Linked DNA regions of Flocculibacter collagenilyticus. The protein of the gene in region 2 binds, or shares a complex with, the protein of the main gene of each other region. Links are inferred from orthologs where the notes say so. Each region holds a gene or a part of one and is shown on either strand. Other genes may lie near its edges.

The links.
Region 1: the proteins of dnaX (region 2) and holA are in contact, whole or in part, in a cryo-EM structure (PDB 8GIZ), measured with the Escherichia coli proteins. The link is inferred for Flocculibacter collagenilyticus from one-to-one orthologs.
Region 3: the proteins of dnaX (region 2) and dnaN are in contact, whole or in part, in a cryo-EM structure (PDB 8GIZ), measured with the Escherichia coli proteins. The link is inferred for Flocculibacter collagenilyticus from one-to-one orthologs.

Annotation. Positions count from the first base shown.
Region 1 is NZ_CP059888.1:2,935,816-2,939,725, forward strand. What follows is about bases 1-2,810. They hold holA (DNA polymerase III subunit delta), read left to right. Parts: upstream 1-811; coding sequence 812-1,810; downstream 1,811-2,810. Other genes in these bases: leuS (leucine--tRNA ligase), read left to right, coding at 1-158; HUU81_RS13030 (LPS-assembly lipoprotein LptE), read left to right, coding at 261-761; rsfS (ribosome silencing factor), read left to right, coding at 1,906-2,223; rlmH (23S rRNA (pseudouridine(1915)-N(3))-methyltransferase RlmH), read left to right, coding at 2,224-2,694; mrdA (penicillin-binding protein 2), read left to right, coding at 2,707-2,810. In the rest of the region: more of mrdA, read left to right, coding at 2,811-3,910. UniProt on the Escherichia coli protein: Part of the beta sliding clamp loading complex, which hydrolyzes ATP to load the beta clamp onto primed DNA to form the DNA replication pre-initiation complex.
Region 2 is NZ_CP059888.1:2,550,099-2,555,331, forward strand. Bases 1,221-4,254 are described here. They hold dnaX (DNA polymerase III subunit gamma/tau), read right to left. Parts: upstream 3,903-4,254; coding sequence 1,539-3,902; downstream 1,221-1,538. Other genes in these bases: HUU81_RS11290 (YbaB/EbfC family nucleoid-associated protein), read right to left, coding at 1,221-1,460; apt (adenine phosphoribosyltransferase), read right to left, coding at 3,905-4,254. Also shown: HUU81_RS11275 (questin oxidase family protein), read right to left, coding at 1-18; HUU81_RS11280 (hypothetical protein), read right to left, coding at 112-345; recombination mediator RecR, read right to left, coding at 385-999; more of HUU81_RS11290, read right to left, coding at 1,134-1,220; more of apt, read right to left, coding at 4,255-4,450; HUU81_RS11305 (response regulator), read right to left, coding at 4,596-4,973. UniProt on the Escherichia coli protein: Part of the beta sliding clamp loading complex, which hydrolyzes ATP to load the beta clamp onto primed DNA to form the DNA replication pre-initiation complex.
Region 3 is NZ_CP059888.1:754-4,799, reverse strand. Bases 1,101-4,046 are described here. They hold dnaN (DNA polymerase III subunit beta), read right to left. Parts: upstream 3,153-4,046; coding sequence 2,049-3,152; downstream 1,101-2,048. Other genes in these bases: dnaA (chromosomal replication initiator protein DnaA), read right to left, coding at 3,189-4,046; recF (DNA replication/repair protein RecF), read right to left, coding at 1,101-2,030. Outside these bases: gyrB (DNA topoisomerase (ATP-hydrolyzing) subunit B), read right to left, coding at 1-917; more of recF, read right to left, coding at 930-1,100. UniProt on the Escherichia coli protein: Confers DNA tethering and processivity to DNA polymerases and other proteins. Acts as a clamp, forming a ring around DNA (a reaction catalyzed by the clamp-loading complex) which diffuses in an ATP-independent manner freely and bidirectionally along dsDNA.

The DNA of each region.
Region 1 (3,910 bases), 380 kb from region 2 along the record:
AGGTACGCTCTAAACTAACTGTTGCCGTTAACGCAGCACAAGACGATGTTGAAGCAAAGGCACTTGCAGAAGAGAACGTAGCGAAATTCGTTGATGGTAAAACAATCCGTAAAGTCATTTACGTACCAGGTAAGCTTGTTAATATCGTCGCTAACTAATAGTAACGAAACTGCCCCAACTAGCACTCTAGCTACAAACAACTTGTAGCTAGAGTATATTAGTCAGATACTATTTTTAGGCATTAAACAGTTAGGAATATCATGAAACTATCTGCACGCTTTATTATTATCACTCTAACCTGTTTACTAGTAGTAACCACGCTGAATGGTTGTGGCTTTCACTTACGTGGCTCACACTTTTTACCAGCAGAAATGCGTACCTTGTATGTTAATAGTACTGATAAACGCTCTGAACTTGCGAATGTTGTTTCATCACACCTTCGAAATAACAACGTTAATTTACTGCAATCCCCAACCTCAACTGTCACTCGTTTAGATTTGTTACGCGACCGACTAGATCGCAGAACACTATCACTATTTAAAAACGGCCAAGTGGCAGAATATGAGTTAATTTATACAGTTGAATACGCTGTCACTGTGACAAACAAAGAAGCCGAGTATTTTTCTTTCGAGGTTTATCGTAACTATCAAGACGATCCAGATAAAGTATTGGCAAAGTCTCGTGAATTATCACTTGTCCTTTCTGAAATGCGTCAACAAGCAGCTGATAAAATTTTAAGACAGCTTGCCGCCATTCGTTAATGCGCGTTTATCCGAGTCAATTAAATCAACACCTATCACGGCAACTGCCGATGGTGTGTTTGATATTTGGTGAAGAACCTCTGCAAAAAATTGAGGCTATTGACGCTATTCGCCAACGAGCTAGCCAGCAAGGCTTTGACGAACGTATTACTTTTACTGCAGATGCTAGCTTTGATTGGAATCAATTAGAGCAAAGCTTTAATAGTTTATCCCTCTTTTCAAACTTAAAGCTGATTGAGCTAACACTTGAAAACGGCAAACCGGGAGCTTCAGGCTCTAAAACCCTTTTGTCAATTACTAGCCAAACTCAAAACGACACTATCTTACTTATTCATGGCGGAAAAATAGGCCAAGATGTACAAAAAGCAAAATGGTTTAAACAGTTAGAGCAATTAGGTGTTTATATTCCGTGCTATCCAGTTGAAGGACATCACTTTACAAAGTGGCTATCAGCAAGATGTCAGCAATACGGAGTAAGCTTATTGCCTGATGCGGTAAAACTACTCGCAGAATATTCCGAAGGCAATTTACTATTTGCAAAGCAAGAAATTGAAAAGCTTAGCTTACTTAACCAACAAGAAGTCATTAGTGCTGAATGGCTAGAACACACCTTACTAGACCAATCTCGATATACTGTGTTTCAAATGTTAGATTACGCCTTGCAAGGAAATACAAAAAAATGTATCTCTGTATTACAGCGATTAAAAGCGGAAGATATTGAACCCAATATCGTACTGTGGGCATTACATAAAGAAGTCGCTACGCTAAATGGATTACATGCCGCACTTTCGCAAAATAAATCGCTTGATGTGGCCTTTAAGCAAGAAGGTGTTTGGAAAAACCGAATACCATTGTTTAAGTCTGCACTGTCACGCATTAATGCCGCTCATGCAAATGCACTAGTTTGTCAGCTGGCCGATCTTGAAGTCGCTCTTAAAAGCTTTAAATTGAAGCATCCATTTACCGCATTCGCACACATTTGTGTATCTATTAGTTTACCGACTCCTAACTCTTCACCACTAAATCATTTCATAAACGAGTCTTTGTAAGCACTATCTATAGATTTTGTCGTTGTATAACTATTCAAAATAGCTGATACCGTGCTAAAATTTTGTCCCAGATTAAAAAGTTTAGGTACACACCATTGTTAACAAGTGAACTCCTTCAATTTGTTTTAGACAAAATTGATGATATGAAAGGCCGAGATATAACTCAAATCGATGTTAGTGAAAAATCATCAATCACAGATTACATGGTAATTTGCTCCGGTAACTCCAAAAAACACGTCCAATCAATCGCAGAAAACGTTGCTATTGAAGCAAAAAACAATGATATTCCGCCGCTAGGTGTTGAAGGTAAAGAAGCTGGCGAGTGGGTATTGGTTGATCTTGGTAATGTTATTGTACATGTTATGCAAGATGACTCGCGCGATTTTTATCAGTTAGAAAAGCTTTGGAGCTAGATGAAAATTCAGTTAGTTGCCGTTGGCACAAAAATGCCAAGCTGGATAACTCAGGGTTACTTAGAGTATGAGCGACGCTTTCCCAAAGACTTTGCGCTAGAATTAGTTGAAGTAACCGCAGGTAAACGCGGTAAAAATGCTGATATTAAACGTATTTTACAGCAAGAAGGCGAGCGTACATTAGCGGCTATCCCGAAAGGAAACCGCATAGTAACATTGGAAGTTAAAGGTAATCCTTGGAAAACTGAACAATTAGCGTCACAGCTAGAACGCTGGCAGTTAGACGGCAGAGATGTAAGCTTATTAATAGGCGGGCCGGAAGGCTTAGCGCCTGAATGCATTGCTGCAAGTGAGCAGAAATGGTCTTTATCGCCTCTAACCTTGCCCCACCCCCTTGTAAGAGTGGTTGTTGCTGAAAGTTTATATCGAGCATGGAGCATTAATAATAATCATCCATACCACAGAGAGTAATCAATTTAGTCAATGATCCGCCAACGCGTTACGATTAAGGACCATTCAGCAGAAGCGAATTTATTTACTCGTCGAACCTTTATCACCTTTCTGGGTGTGGTGTGCATAATGTTACTACTAATTAGTAACCTGTATCAGTTACAAGTCACTAGCCACGAAAGCTACAAAACCCGCTCTAATGAAAACCGTATTAAAGTAGTACCCGTTGCGCCAAACCGAGGGCTGATTTACGATAGAAATGGTGTGCTGCTTGCCGAAAACAAACCCGTATTTTCTTTGGAAATCATTCCAGAGAAAGTAGGTAATTTAGAAGATACCTTACAAGCGCTCTCAACCATTATTGAGATTTCTGACGAACAAAAAACACGCTTTTTAAAAGCAGCGAAATATAAACGGCGCTTTAAAAGCATTCCCATTATTGGTCAATTAACTGAAACACAAGTTGCTCAGTTCTCCGTCAATCAGCACCTATTCCCCGGCGTGTCGATAGAAGCTCGTTTAACCCGTTACTATCCACATAAAGAAACACTGACTCACGTGCTTGGCTATGTTTCAAAAATAAATAAAAAAGATTTAACCAAATTAGAAGAAGAAGAAAAAACAGCTAACTATGCTGCCACTCGTGATATAGGAAAGTTAGGCTTAGAAAAGTATTATGAAAATGAACTACATGGCACAGTAGGATTTCAAGAAGTTGAAATTAATAATAGAGGACGCATATTGCGCACCCTCAAACAAGTTCCGCCAATTCCGGGTAAAGACATACACCTAGGGATTGATATTGGATTACAAAAAACCGCACAAAAAGCCTTGAAAGATACACGAGGTGCTGTAGTGGCAATCGATCCAAGAAATGGTGACGTGTTAGCCTTGTATAGCAATCCTAGCTACGACCCCAACTTATTTGTTCACGGTATAAGTGGCAAAGAATATAAAAAAATCATCAACTCTAAAGATCGCCCGTTAATTAACCGAACTACCCAAGGAAGATATCCACCCGCCTCAACAATAAAGCCCCAACTTGCACTGTTGGGCTTGGATGAAAACGAAGTGACGGTTAAAACCCGTATTTGGGATCCGGGTTTCTTTCAACTGAAAAACTTAGATCATAAATATCGCGATCACACTCCATACGGCCATGGCTGGGTTGATATTTTTACCGCCATTGAAAAGTCATGTGATATTTACTTCTATAGTTTGGCTGTTAAATTAGGTA
Region 2 (5,233 bases):
GTTATTAGATTTATTCATGAACATCCCTATTAGTATAATAAATTATTAAGATCTAAATGACGGTACAATAACTGGCTTTCTACCTTACATAACTTCTTCTTTGTTAGCACGCTAATTCTTGTCGGGTGACGCTGAGTAAAGCCAACGGAAAAACTTATGGAAGATATAAAAACTGACGGAAAAAGTTAATCCCCGTACAGCCAGCAGAACTAGATCTGTTTCACCAACAAAATAAGTGGTATTTATTTCAAGCCCAAACAACAAATAAGTGGTAAGCACACTTGCAAACAAACTTGATACTGAACTAGCTAAACTTGATTGAGATTTACCTTGTCCTTTTGGCATATATAGTCCCTTAATACGGTTAACTGTAACTAAGTAATGTTAATTTCGGTTGGAATTGATGACGGCTCTACCAGTAAATGCATGTGACAGCGTAGTACCGTCTACATATTCTAATTCACCACCTACAGGTACACCATGAGCAATACGAGTGGCTTGAATATCATATTTAGCGCATATTTCAGCAATATAATGAGCGGTTGCCTCACCTTCAACGGTTGGGTTTGTTGCTAAGATGACTTCTTTAATATGATCACTGGCAAGTTGATGCTCTAACTCGTCTAGCCCTACTTCTTTAGGGCCAATGCCATCTAACGGAGATAACCTGCCCATAAGCACAAAGTAACGACCCGTAAACTGGCCTGTTTGCTCTATGGCAACAACATCAGCAGGTGACTCTACTACACATAATGTCGCATTATCTAAGCGACGCTGATTTTGGCAAATACTACATATCGCTTCCTCTGAAAAGGTTCGGCATTTTTCACAATGACCAACGTTTTCCATTGCAGATAATAATGCACTTCCTAACTTTTCTCCGCCCAACCGATTTCTTTCAAGAAGATGGAAAGCAATACGTTGAGCAGATTTTGGCCCTACACCCGGCAAACATTTTAGTGACTCTACTAACTCTGAAACTAATGGGCTAAATTTCATCTTATTACCTACTCAACTGAAATTTGAAATATTTTCTGCTATTTATATCACTTGAACACAACAAAAAGAAAGCCACCCTTTTATGCTTAGGGTGGCTTTCAATAATTGCTTGAGTTAATACCTCAAAAAGGCATTTAGAATGGCATTTTCATACCCGGTGGTAAATTCATGCCACCCGTTACTTCTGCCATTTTTTCTTTATTAGTTTGTTCTACACGGCGGACAGCGTCGTTAACTGCTGCGGCTAATAGATCTTCAATCATGTCTTTATCGTCTTCCATTAGACTTTCATCTAATTCAACACGGCGAACATTGTGATTACCCAACATTGTTACTTTAACCATGCCAGCGCCCGCTTCACCAACTACTTCTAGTTTTGCGATATCTTCTTGGGCTTTTTGCATTTGCTCTTGCATTTTTTGGGCTTGTTTCATGATGTTGCCCATGCCACCTTTAAACATAATCTTACTCTCTTTAATAATGCTAAATAAATCGATTAATAGCCTCAAGATATGGGCAGTTAACCTAAATTACAAGACCTAATTTAGCGGTCTAATGCTATCTTCATTTACCTGTGCGTCAAACTCTTGTTGCATAAACTGAACAACAGGATCAGAAAAAATAATTTCTTTGGCGCGACGTAACCTATATTGATCAATCTCTATTTGAATATTATAGGGGGTTTTTAGTAATTCTTGCGTATTTTCAATTTGCAGTATGACATTTTGTTGCAATGTATTTTGTAGTGCGGCTAATAGTTGATTATACGAATTTTCAGTTACTAAGTGGCTTTGCTCATTGGCGAGTGTAAGCTTAAATGTATCATCAATTTGCTCACAAACAGAGTGCAGTGCAATTTGGCGAACCCGCCCAGTCACACCAGTTCTATCTACTAAATTAGCCCACTGATCGACTTGTGAGGCGATTCTTACTTGGTCGGTGTACCCCTGCTCAGATAAAGCAATTAATTGAGGAGCTTCAGGCGGTGCTACGGGCGTTGTTTGCGCTTCCAGTTCACTACTATTTTCATCTGCGCTTTTTTCTACGGCAGTGTTATTTTCATCTGATGGACTAACTCCAGTAAGGTTTGCATTATCAATTTGCTCAATGCCTGCAGACCGTGAAGGCTGACCAAAAGGCTGTTCAACAGAGTGCTGAATGGATGATGCATTTGCAACCTCTGCGGTTTGCACAGGGCTTTGCTGTTGAGCTTGCTCTAAAGTTGAATAGGGTGATTCATCCGTTTGCTGATAGTTCGTGACAGTCGCTTGCGGTGCAGCTTCAGCATTGTTTGTTGCCTCAGGCGGCTTACTTAACTTTTTTTCACTATCCGCCTGCGTAAACGCACGTTCATTAGAATTTGTTCTAGTTGCTAGTATGGCGGCGAGTGGATCACTGTGTTCAATTGTGTTTGCCGTCAATGGCGCAGGCTGTGCAGACACCGCAGAATGGGCTTCTTGTTCAGGTAACAGGTTGGCGTCTGTTGGATTGCTGCTGAATGAGTCTTTTTCTAATGAATCGTTTCCTAATGAATCGCTACCTAATAAATCGTTATCTAGTGAGTGCCCCTTCATTGACTCGGCTTGCTGCATAATTTCAGCTTGCTGCTGCGCTAAGTTTTGACTACTTTCATCTTGATCACTGGCAGTGTGCTGTACTGTCACCGATGCTTCAACAGCCGATGTTTCAGCAACCGATGCTTCAGAAACTGGCGGCACTGATATTTCAGGAGCGCTCTTCTCAGAATAATTTGTTGATTGGCCACCAGCTTGATGAGTAGTTTGCACCGTTGCAGCTTGCGCTTGCTGCCTAGCACCACTAACAGGCTTGAATGACAAAATCCGCAGCATGACCATTTCAAAGCCAGCTTTATTGTCAGCACTAAAAGGCAAGTCGCGCTTACCATTGAGCACAATTTGATAATAAAGTTGGATATCTTCCGCCGTTACCGTATCAGCTGCATGCTTAACAAACGCCTCGTATTCTTCTTCAAGTTCAGCTGCACTAGGTAGTACTTGCGTTAAAGCAATTAAGTGCAACAAATTCAAAATATCATCAAGAATACTTTCGTAATCTGGCGCCAATAGTTCCATATCACTTTTGTATTGAAACAATTGCGCGACTTGCTGTTCAAAAATAGCTTGTAGTAATTTTACAGCCCATGAAACGTCTAATGTACCTAACATTTGATGAACTTGATCATCAGTTAACGATGCATTGGATTGCGCAATTGCTTGGTCGGTTAACGACAGCGCATCTCGCATGCTTCCTTTCGCAGCTTTTGCTAATAACTGCAGTGCACTTGCTTGTGCAGTAATATTTTCTTGCTCAAGAATAAAGGTAAGCTGTGCTGCAATTTGCGAGCGCGTTAATGACTTTAAATTAAATTGCAAACAGCGCGATAAAATAGTGATTGGGAGTTTTTGAGGATCGGTTGTGGCCAATAAAAACTTAACGTGTTGCGGGGGCTCTTCTAACGTTTTTAGTAACGCATTAAAACTGTGTTTAGACAACATGTGCACTTCATCAATAAGGTAAACTTTATATCTACCCTGCGTAGGTGCATATTGAACGTTATCTAAAATTTCTCTGGTATCTTCTACTTTGGTGCGCGAGGCCGCGTCAATTTCAATTAAATCAACAAAGCGACCTCGCTCTACATCACTGCATACATTGCATTGTCCGCAAGGTGTTGCAGTAATGCCTTTTTCACAGTTCAGGCTTTTAGCAAGAATACGGGCTATAGTTGTTTTACCAACACCTCTGGTCCCAGTGAACAAGTAAGCATGATGTAATCTTTCTTGTTCTAGCGCATTGGTCAACGCCATTTTTACATGGTCTTGACCAACTAATTCAGAAAAATTTGCAGGACGCCACTTTCTTGCTAAAACCTGATAGCTCATCGTTAGTCGCCTTCGTACTCAACTATCGCATGAACATCTATATTTAAGTTTTTAAGTCTTGCCTCGCCACCTAAATCTGGCAACGATACAACAAATGCAGCATGTTCAGCTTTTGCACCCAGTCGCTCTGCTAATTTAGCGGTAGCTTCAATTGTGCCACCCGTTGCTAATAGGTCATCAACTAAAAGTACTTTATCACCTGCTTCAAGTGCATCAGTGTGAATTTCTAGTGTATCTGTACCGTATTCAAGTGCATAGCTTTCTGCAATTGTTTCTCTTGGTAATTTACCTGGCTTGCGAACAGGCACAAATGAAACGCCCATTGCGTATGCTAACGGTGCACCGAAAATAAAGCCACGCGCCTCAGTTCCAATGATTTTAGTAAACCCTTGGTCCTGATATTTTTCTTTAAAATGATTGATCACTAACGAGAAAGCTTCAGGATCTTGCATTAGACTTGTCACGTCTCTAAACATGATACCTGGCTTTGGATAGTCAGCTACGGCTTTAATACTGGCTTTAATTAATTCAAGTTGTTCATTACTCATGATAAGGATCTCGAGTGGTGTATTTCGTAAAAACGCGCATTATGACAAAGATCACTCGCCGATACCATTAGGAAGTGAAATTGCGAGCAAACTTCCTTGTCATGTTGTTTGAAAATTTACTTGAAACACACTACCCAATGTCTTATTAAGCAATTTTATCGTTAAGACCTTCGCCAATAACCGATAATAACAAACTTGACGAGATAGGCTTTTCTAAGACCACTTGAACATTATATTTTTTTGCTTGATTGATCAGTTGTTCATTTTTTTCTGTGGTCATTATATAAATGGGAGTATGTTTATATTTAGCGAGTTTACGAAGATTTTTACAAAGTATCACTCCATCCATAATTGGCATTTTGTAATCAATTAAACAACAATCTACGTCATATTGATTTGCTTTTTTTAATCCATCTAAGCCGTCACTGGCTTCTATAACTAAATAGTCCATCTTGGTTAGTTCAGACAACAAGTTACTACGAACTTTTATATTGTCATCAACCAACAAAATACGTTGATTCATGTGTTTCACCTTAACATTACCTGTACCCGCAATAACCTGCTTAACAGGATTATCGCATTACAACTTTTCAAGCTAACTACATAAAAATCGACTGCATATGATTTTTCAGCCTAAATCCAACTATAAATTACACTACACTTGAGACAATACAAATGCATATTGCGCTCTGTTTTGTAACAGAATCTAACTCATAACTATAGCTGAGCTTTAATAATTGTGAAGCTTAATATTAGAAGATCAGAGCAGTCGAGTTAATCGCT
Region 3 (4,046 bases), 2.6 Mb from region 2 along the record:
TTATTGTAACCTTCTTTTTCCATGAAGGTATTTAGTGTACGTGTTAATGCCGCTCTAAAACCTGCTAAGTGAGTACCACCATCACGCTGTGGAATGTTATTAGTGAAGCAGAATATGTTCTCTTGGAATGAGTCATTCCATTGCATTGACACTTCAACAGAAATACCATCTTCTTCACGCTCAGACGTGAACGAGAATACTTTAGGGTGAATTGGCGTTTTATTCTGGTTTAAGTACTCAACAAATGCTTGAATACCACCTTCGTATTTGAAGTGGTCATTACGATCATCACGCTCATCTTGAAGCCTAATGCTAACACCAGAGTTTAAGAATGATAATTCGCGTAAGCGTTTTGCCAAGATATCGTAATGGAATTTAATGTCTGTAAACGTTTCAGGGCTTGGCCAAAAACGTAATTCAGTACCTGTGCTTTCTGTGTCACCAATCGCTTTTAATGGCTCATCTGGCACACCATGACGGTAAATTTGTTCATGGATTTTGCCTTCGCGACGGATCGTTAACTGTAACTTAGTCGATAAAGCATTTACTACTGAAACACCAACACCGTGCAAGCCACCGGATACTTTATACGAATTGTCGTCAAATTTACCACCTGCATGCAGAACCGTCATAATAACTTCTGCTGCTGACACACCTTCTTCTTCATGAATAGAGGTAGGAATACCACGCCCATCATCACGTACTGATACTGACTCATCGTTGTGAATGGTGATCACGATATCAGAACAATGCCCTGCTAACGCTTCATCAATCGAGTTATCTACGACCTCAAATACCATGTGGTGAAGACCAGTGCCATCATCAGTATCACCGATATACATTCCAGGTCTTTTTCTTACTGCATCTAAGCCCTTCAAAACTTTAATGCTGGAAGAATCGTAATTATTTTCAGACATATTATTTTTCCATTAACCACGTATTTGCCCATGTTCCACGTGAAACATTGCATTATTTACGCTAAATTTTGTTTGAATATCCGCAACCTGAGTTTGATCAATACAAGTGACAAATACTTGTGAAGCACTGTACTTCATTAAGTCTGCCAGCAAATTTTTATTATCATCATCAACTTCAGACGGTAAGTCATCAAACAGTAAAATTGTATCTCGTGCGGTGCACGAATAAATATACTTACTTTGTACAACCTTTAAGATGTACAACAATAACTTTAACTGCCCTCGCGATAAAGTATCTTGGATAGCTAAACCGCGTGATTGAATTTTCAAGTCGGCCTTATGAGGACCAGACTGAGTAAAACCATACTTCAAATCACGCTCAAAATTAGCATTCAAAACATCTTTAAGCGACAGTTCTTTATTCCAACCTTGATAGAAACTAAAGTCTATTTCTTCTAAAAAGTTGGCTTTAGAAATAATTTGTTCAAAACATTGTGAAAGCTGTTCAAATAAAGAATCCATATACTGCTTACGAAGCTGAGTTAATTGTTCGCCAGTGTCGGCTAATGCATTATCCCAGTATTCGTATTGTTCTTTATTAATTACACGTTGCTTTAACAAAGCATTTCGGCTTTTTAATAGTTTTGTATAGGTAAGCCAAAGTTGATGAAAAGAGTGTTCCACGTGAAACAATCCAAAATCAATAAATTGCCGTCTTACTTTTGGTCCACCAAAAAATAAGTTAAAGCTGTCTGGTGTAACAATTTGTACTGCTACACAACTTGCTAATGACGATAAGCTTTTAACCGATTCGCCATCAACTTTAACCTCTAACCCACCTGCTACATCGCGCTTAATACCAATGCGATTTACTTCTTTATCTTCCTGATTTAATTTACCAAATAATACAAAGTGATCATGCTCATGCGAGATAATCTTATTAACTTGGGTAGCACGAAATGAGCGACCTCTTGCTAAATAATAAATCCCTTCAAGAATACTTGATTTACCACTTCCATTCTTACCAACAATAAAGTTAACGCCACGTACTGGCGTTATTACTTGCTGCTGTAAGTTTCTAAATTGATGAAAGTTTAGTTCGCTAAGCCACATTAACTATAAAATTCAACACTATAGACGCATTGGCATAACCACATACATGGCATCTTTATTTTGCTCTGCTTCTATCAGTGCGCTGCTATTACCATCAATTAATGTGATCACAACTTGTTCTTCTTTAATATTGCCCAGCACGTCTAAAATATAAGAAACATTAAAACCAATTTCTATGTCTGGCCCGGCATATTGAATACCAACCGATTCTTCCGCTTGTTCTTGCTCAGGGTTATTAGCCGTAATTTGTAATTCGCCATTTGTTACATTCAGTCTAACGCCACGGAATTTTTCATTAGACAAAATTGAAGCGCGATTAAATGCAGCGCGTAAATCGTCTTTATCTGCGGTAATGAACTTATCACCATTGCGTGGAATAACCCGACGATAATCAGGAAAACGCCCATCCACTAATTTACTGGTAAAGACATAGTGATTATCAACAAGGCGGATATGATTAGTGCCCATTTGAACCGTGACTAATGTGTCATCACTTTCAAGCAAACGCATAATTTCAAGCACGCCTTTTCGCGGAATAATCACTTGGCGTTGCTCTGCAACAGCGTTATTAAGCTGATAGGTGGCAAGGGCTAAGCGGTGACCATCAGTAGCCACTGTTCTTAATGTCTGCCCTTCAACCTCAAACGACATGCCATTCAAATAGTAACGTACATCCTGATTCGCCATTGAGAACTGAGTCGCATCGAGCAATTTACGCAGTTGTTGACGCTCAATTTGAAACTCTATATCGCCTTCCCAGCTTTCTAAATTCGGATACTCAGTGGCAGGTAAAGTAGACAAAGAAAAACGACTTTTACCACTTTGCAGAATCAGTGAGTCATTTTCTACACGAATATTTAGTTGGCAACCGTCTGGTAAACTGCGACAAATATCTAGTAACTTTTTTGCCGGAACGGTAATAGCGCCCTCTTGATTAATATCATCAATTTGAGAGGCTGCAACCATTTCAACTTCTAAATCTGTGCCCGTTAGCGATAGTGAACCCTCACTAACATTAATGAGTACATTAGATAAAATAGGTAGCGTATGTTTGCGCTCAATCGCTCCTGAGACTAGCATTAAAGGTTTTAATATTGCGTCTCTGTCTAATGTAATTTGCATATATAAATATCCACTGATTGAAATTGATATAAACGATTATGAAGAAAGTGTACGTATTAAGTTTTGGAAATCTTCCTTAATTTCATGATTTTCCTCTTTGAGCTCATTAATCTTACGGCAGGCATGCAGCACTGTTGTATGATCTCGCCCACCAAAAGCATCACCAATTTCTGGCAAGCTATGGTTAGTTAATTCTTTTGCTAATGCCATGGCTAATTGCCTTGGCCTTGCTACTGATCGGCTACGGCGTTTAGACAATAAGTCTGCAACTCGAATTTTATAATATTCCGCTACCGTTTTTTGAATATTTTCTATAGTAACAAGTTTGTCTTGTAATGCGATTAAATCTCGAAGCGCTTCTTTCACAAAATCAATGGTGATAGGTCGGCCAGTAAAATTTGCATTCGCTTTAACACGATTCATCGCACCTTCAAGTTCACGTACATTCGAGCGTAAACGTTTGGCAATAAAGAATGCAACTTCCTCAGGCACCTTCATTTCTTTTTCTTGCGCTTTTTTCATTAAGATCGCAACACGCGTTTCTAACTCTGGCGGCTCAATAACAATCGTTAATCCCCAACCAAACCGTGACTTTAAGCGCTCTTCCACCCCATCAATCTCTTTCGGATAACGGTCACTGGTAAGAATAATTTGTTGATTGCCTTCAAGTAAGGCATTGAATGTATGAAAGAATTCTTCTTGCGAACGTTCTTTTTTAGCAAAGAACTGAATATCATCAATAAGCAGCGCATCAACTGAGCGGTAATATTTTTTAAATTGTTCAATTGCATTGTTTTGCAATGCTTTTACCATATCTTGAACAAAGCGCTCTGAATGCATGTACACCACTTTTGCATCAGGCTTTCGTGCAATAATGCCATTTCCCACAGCATG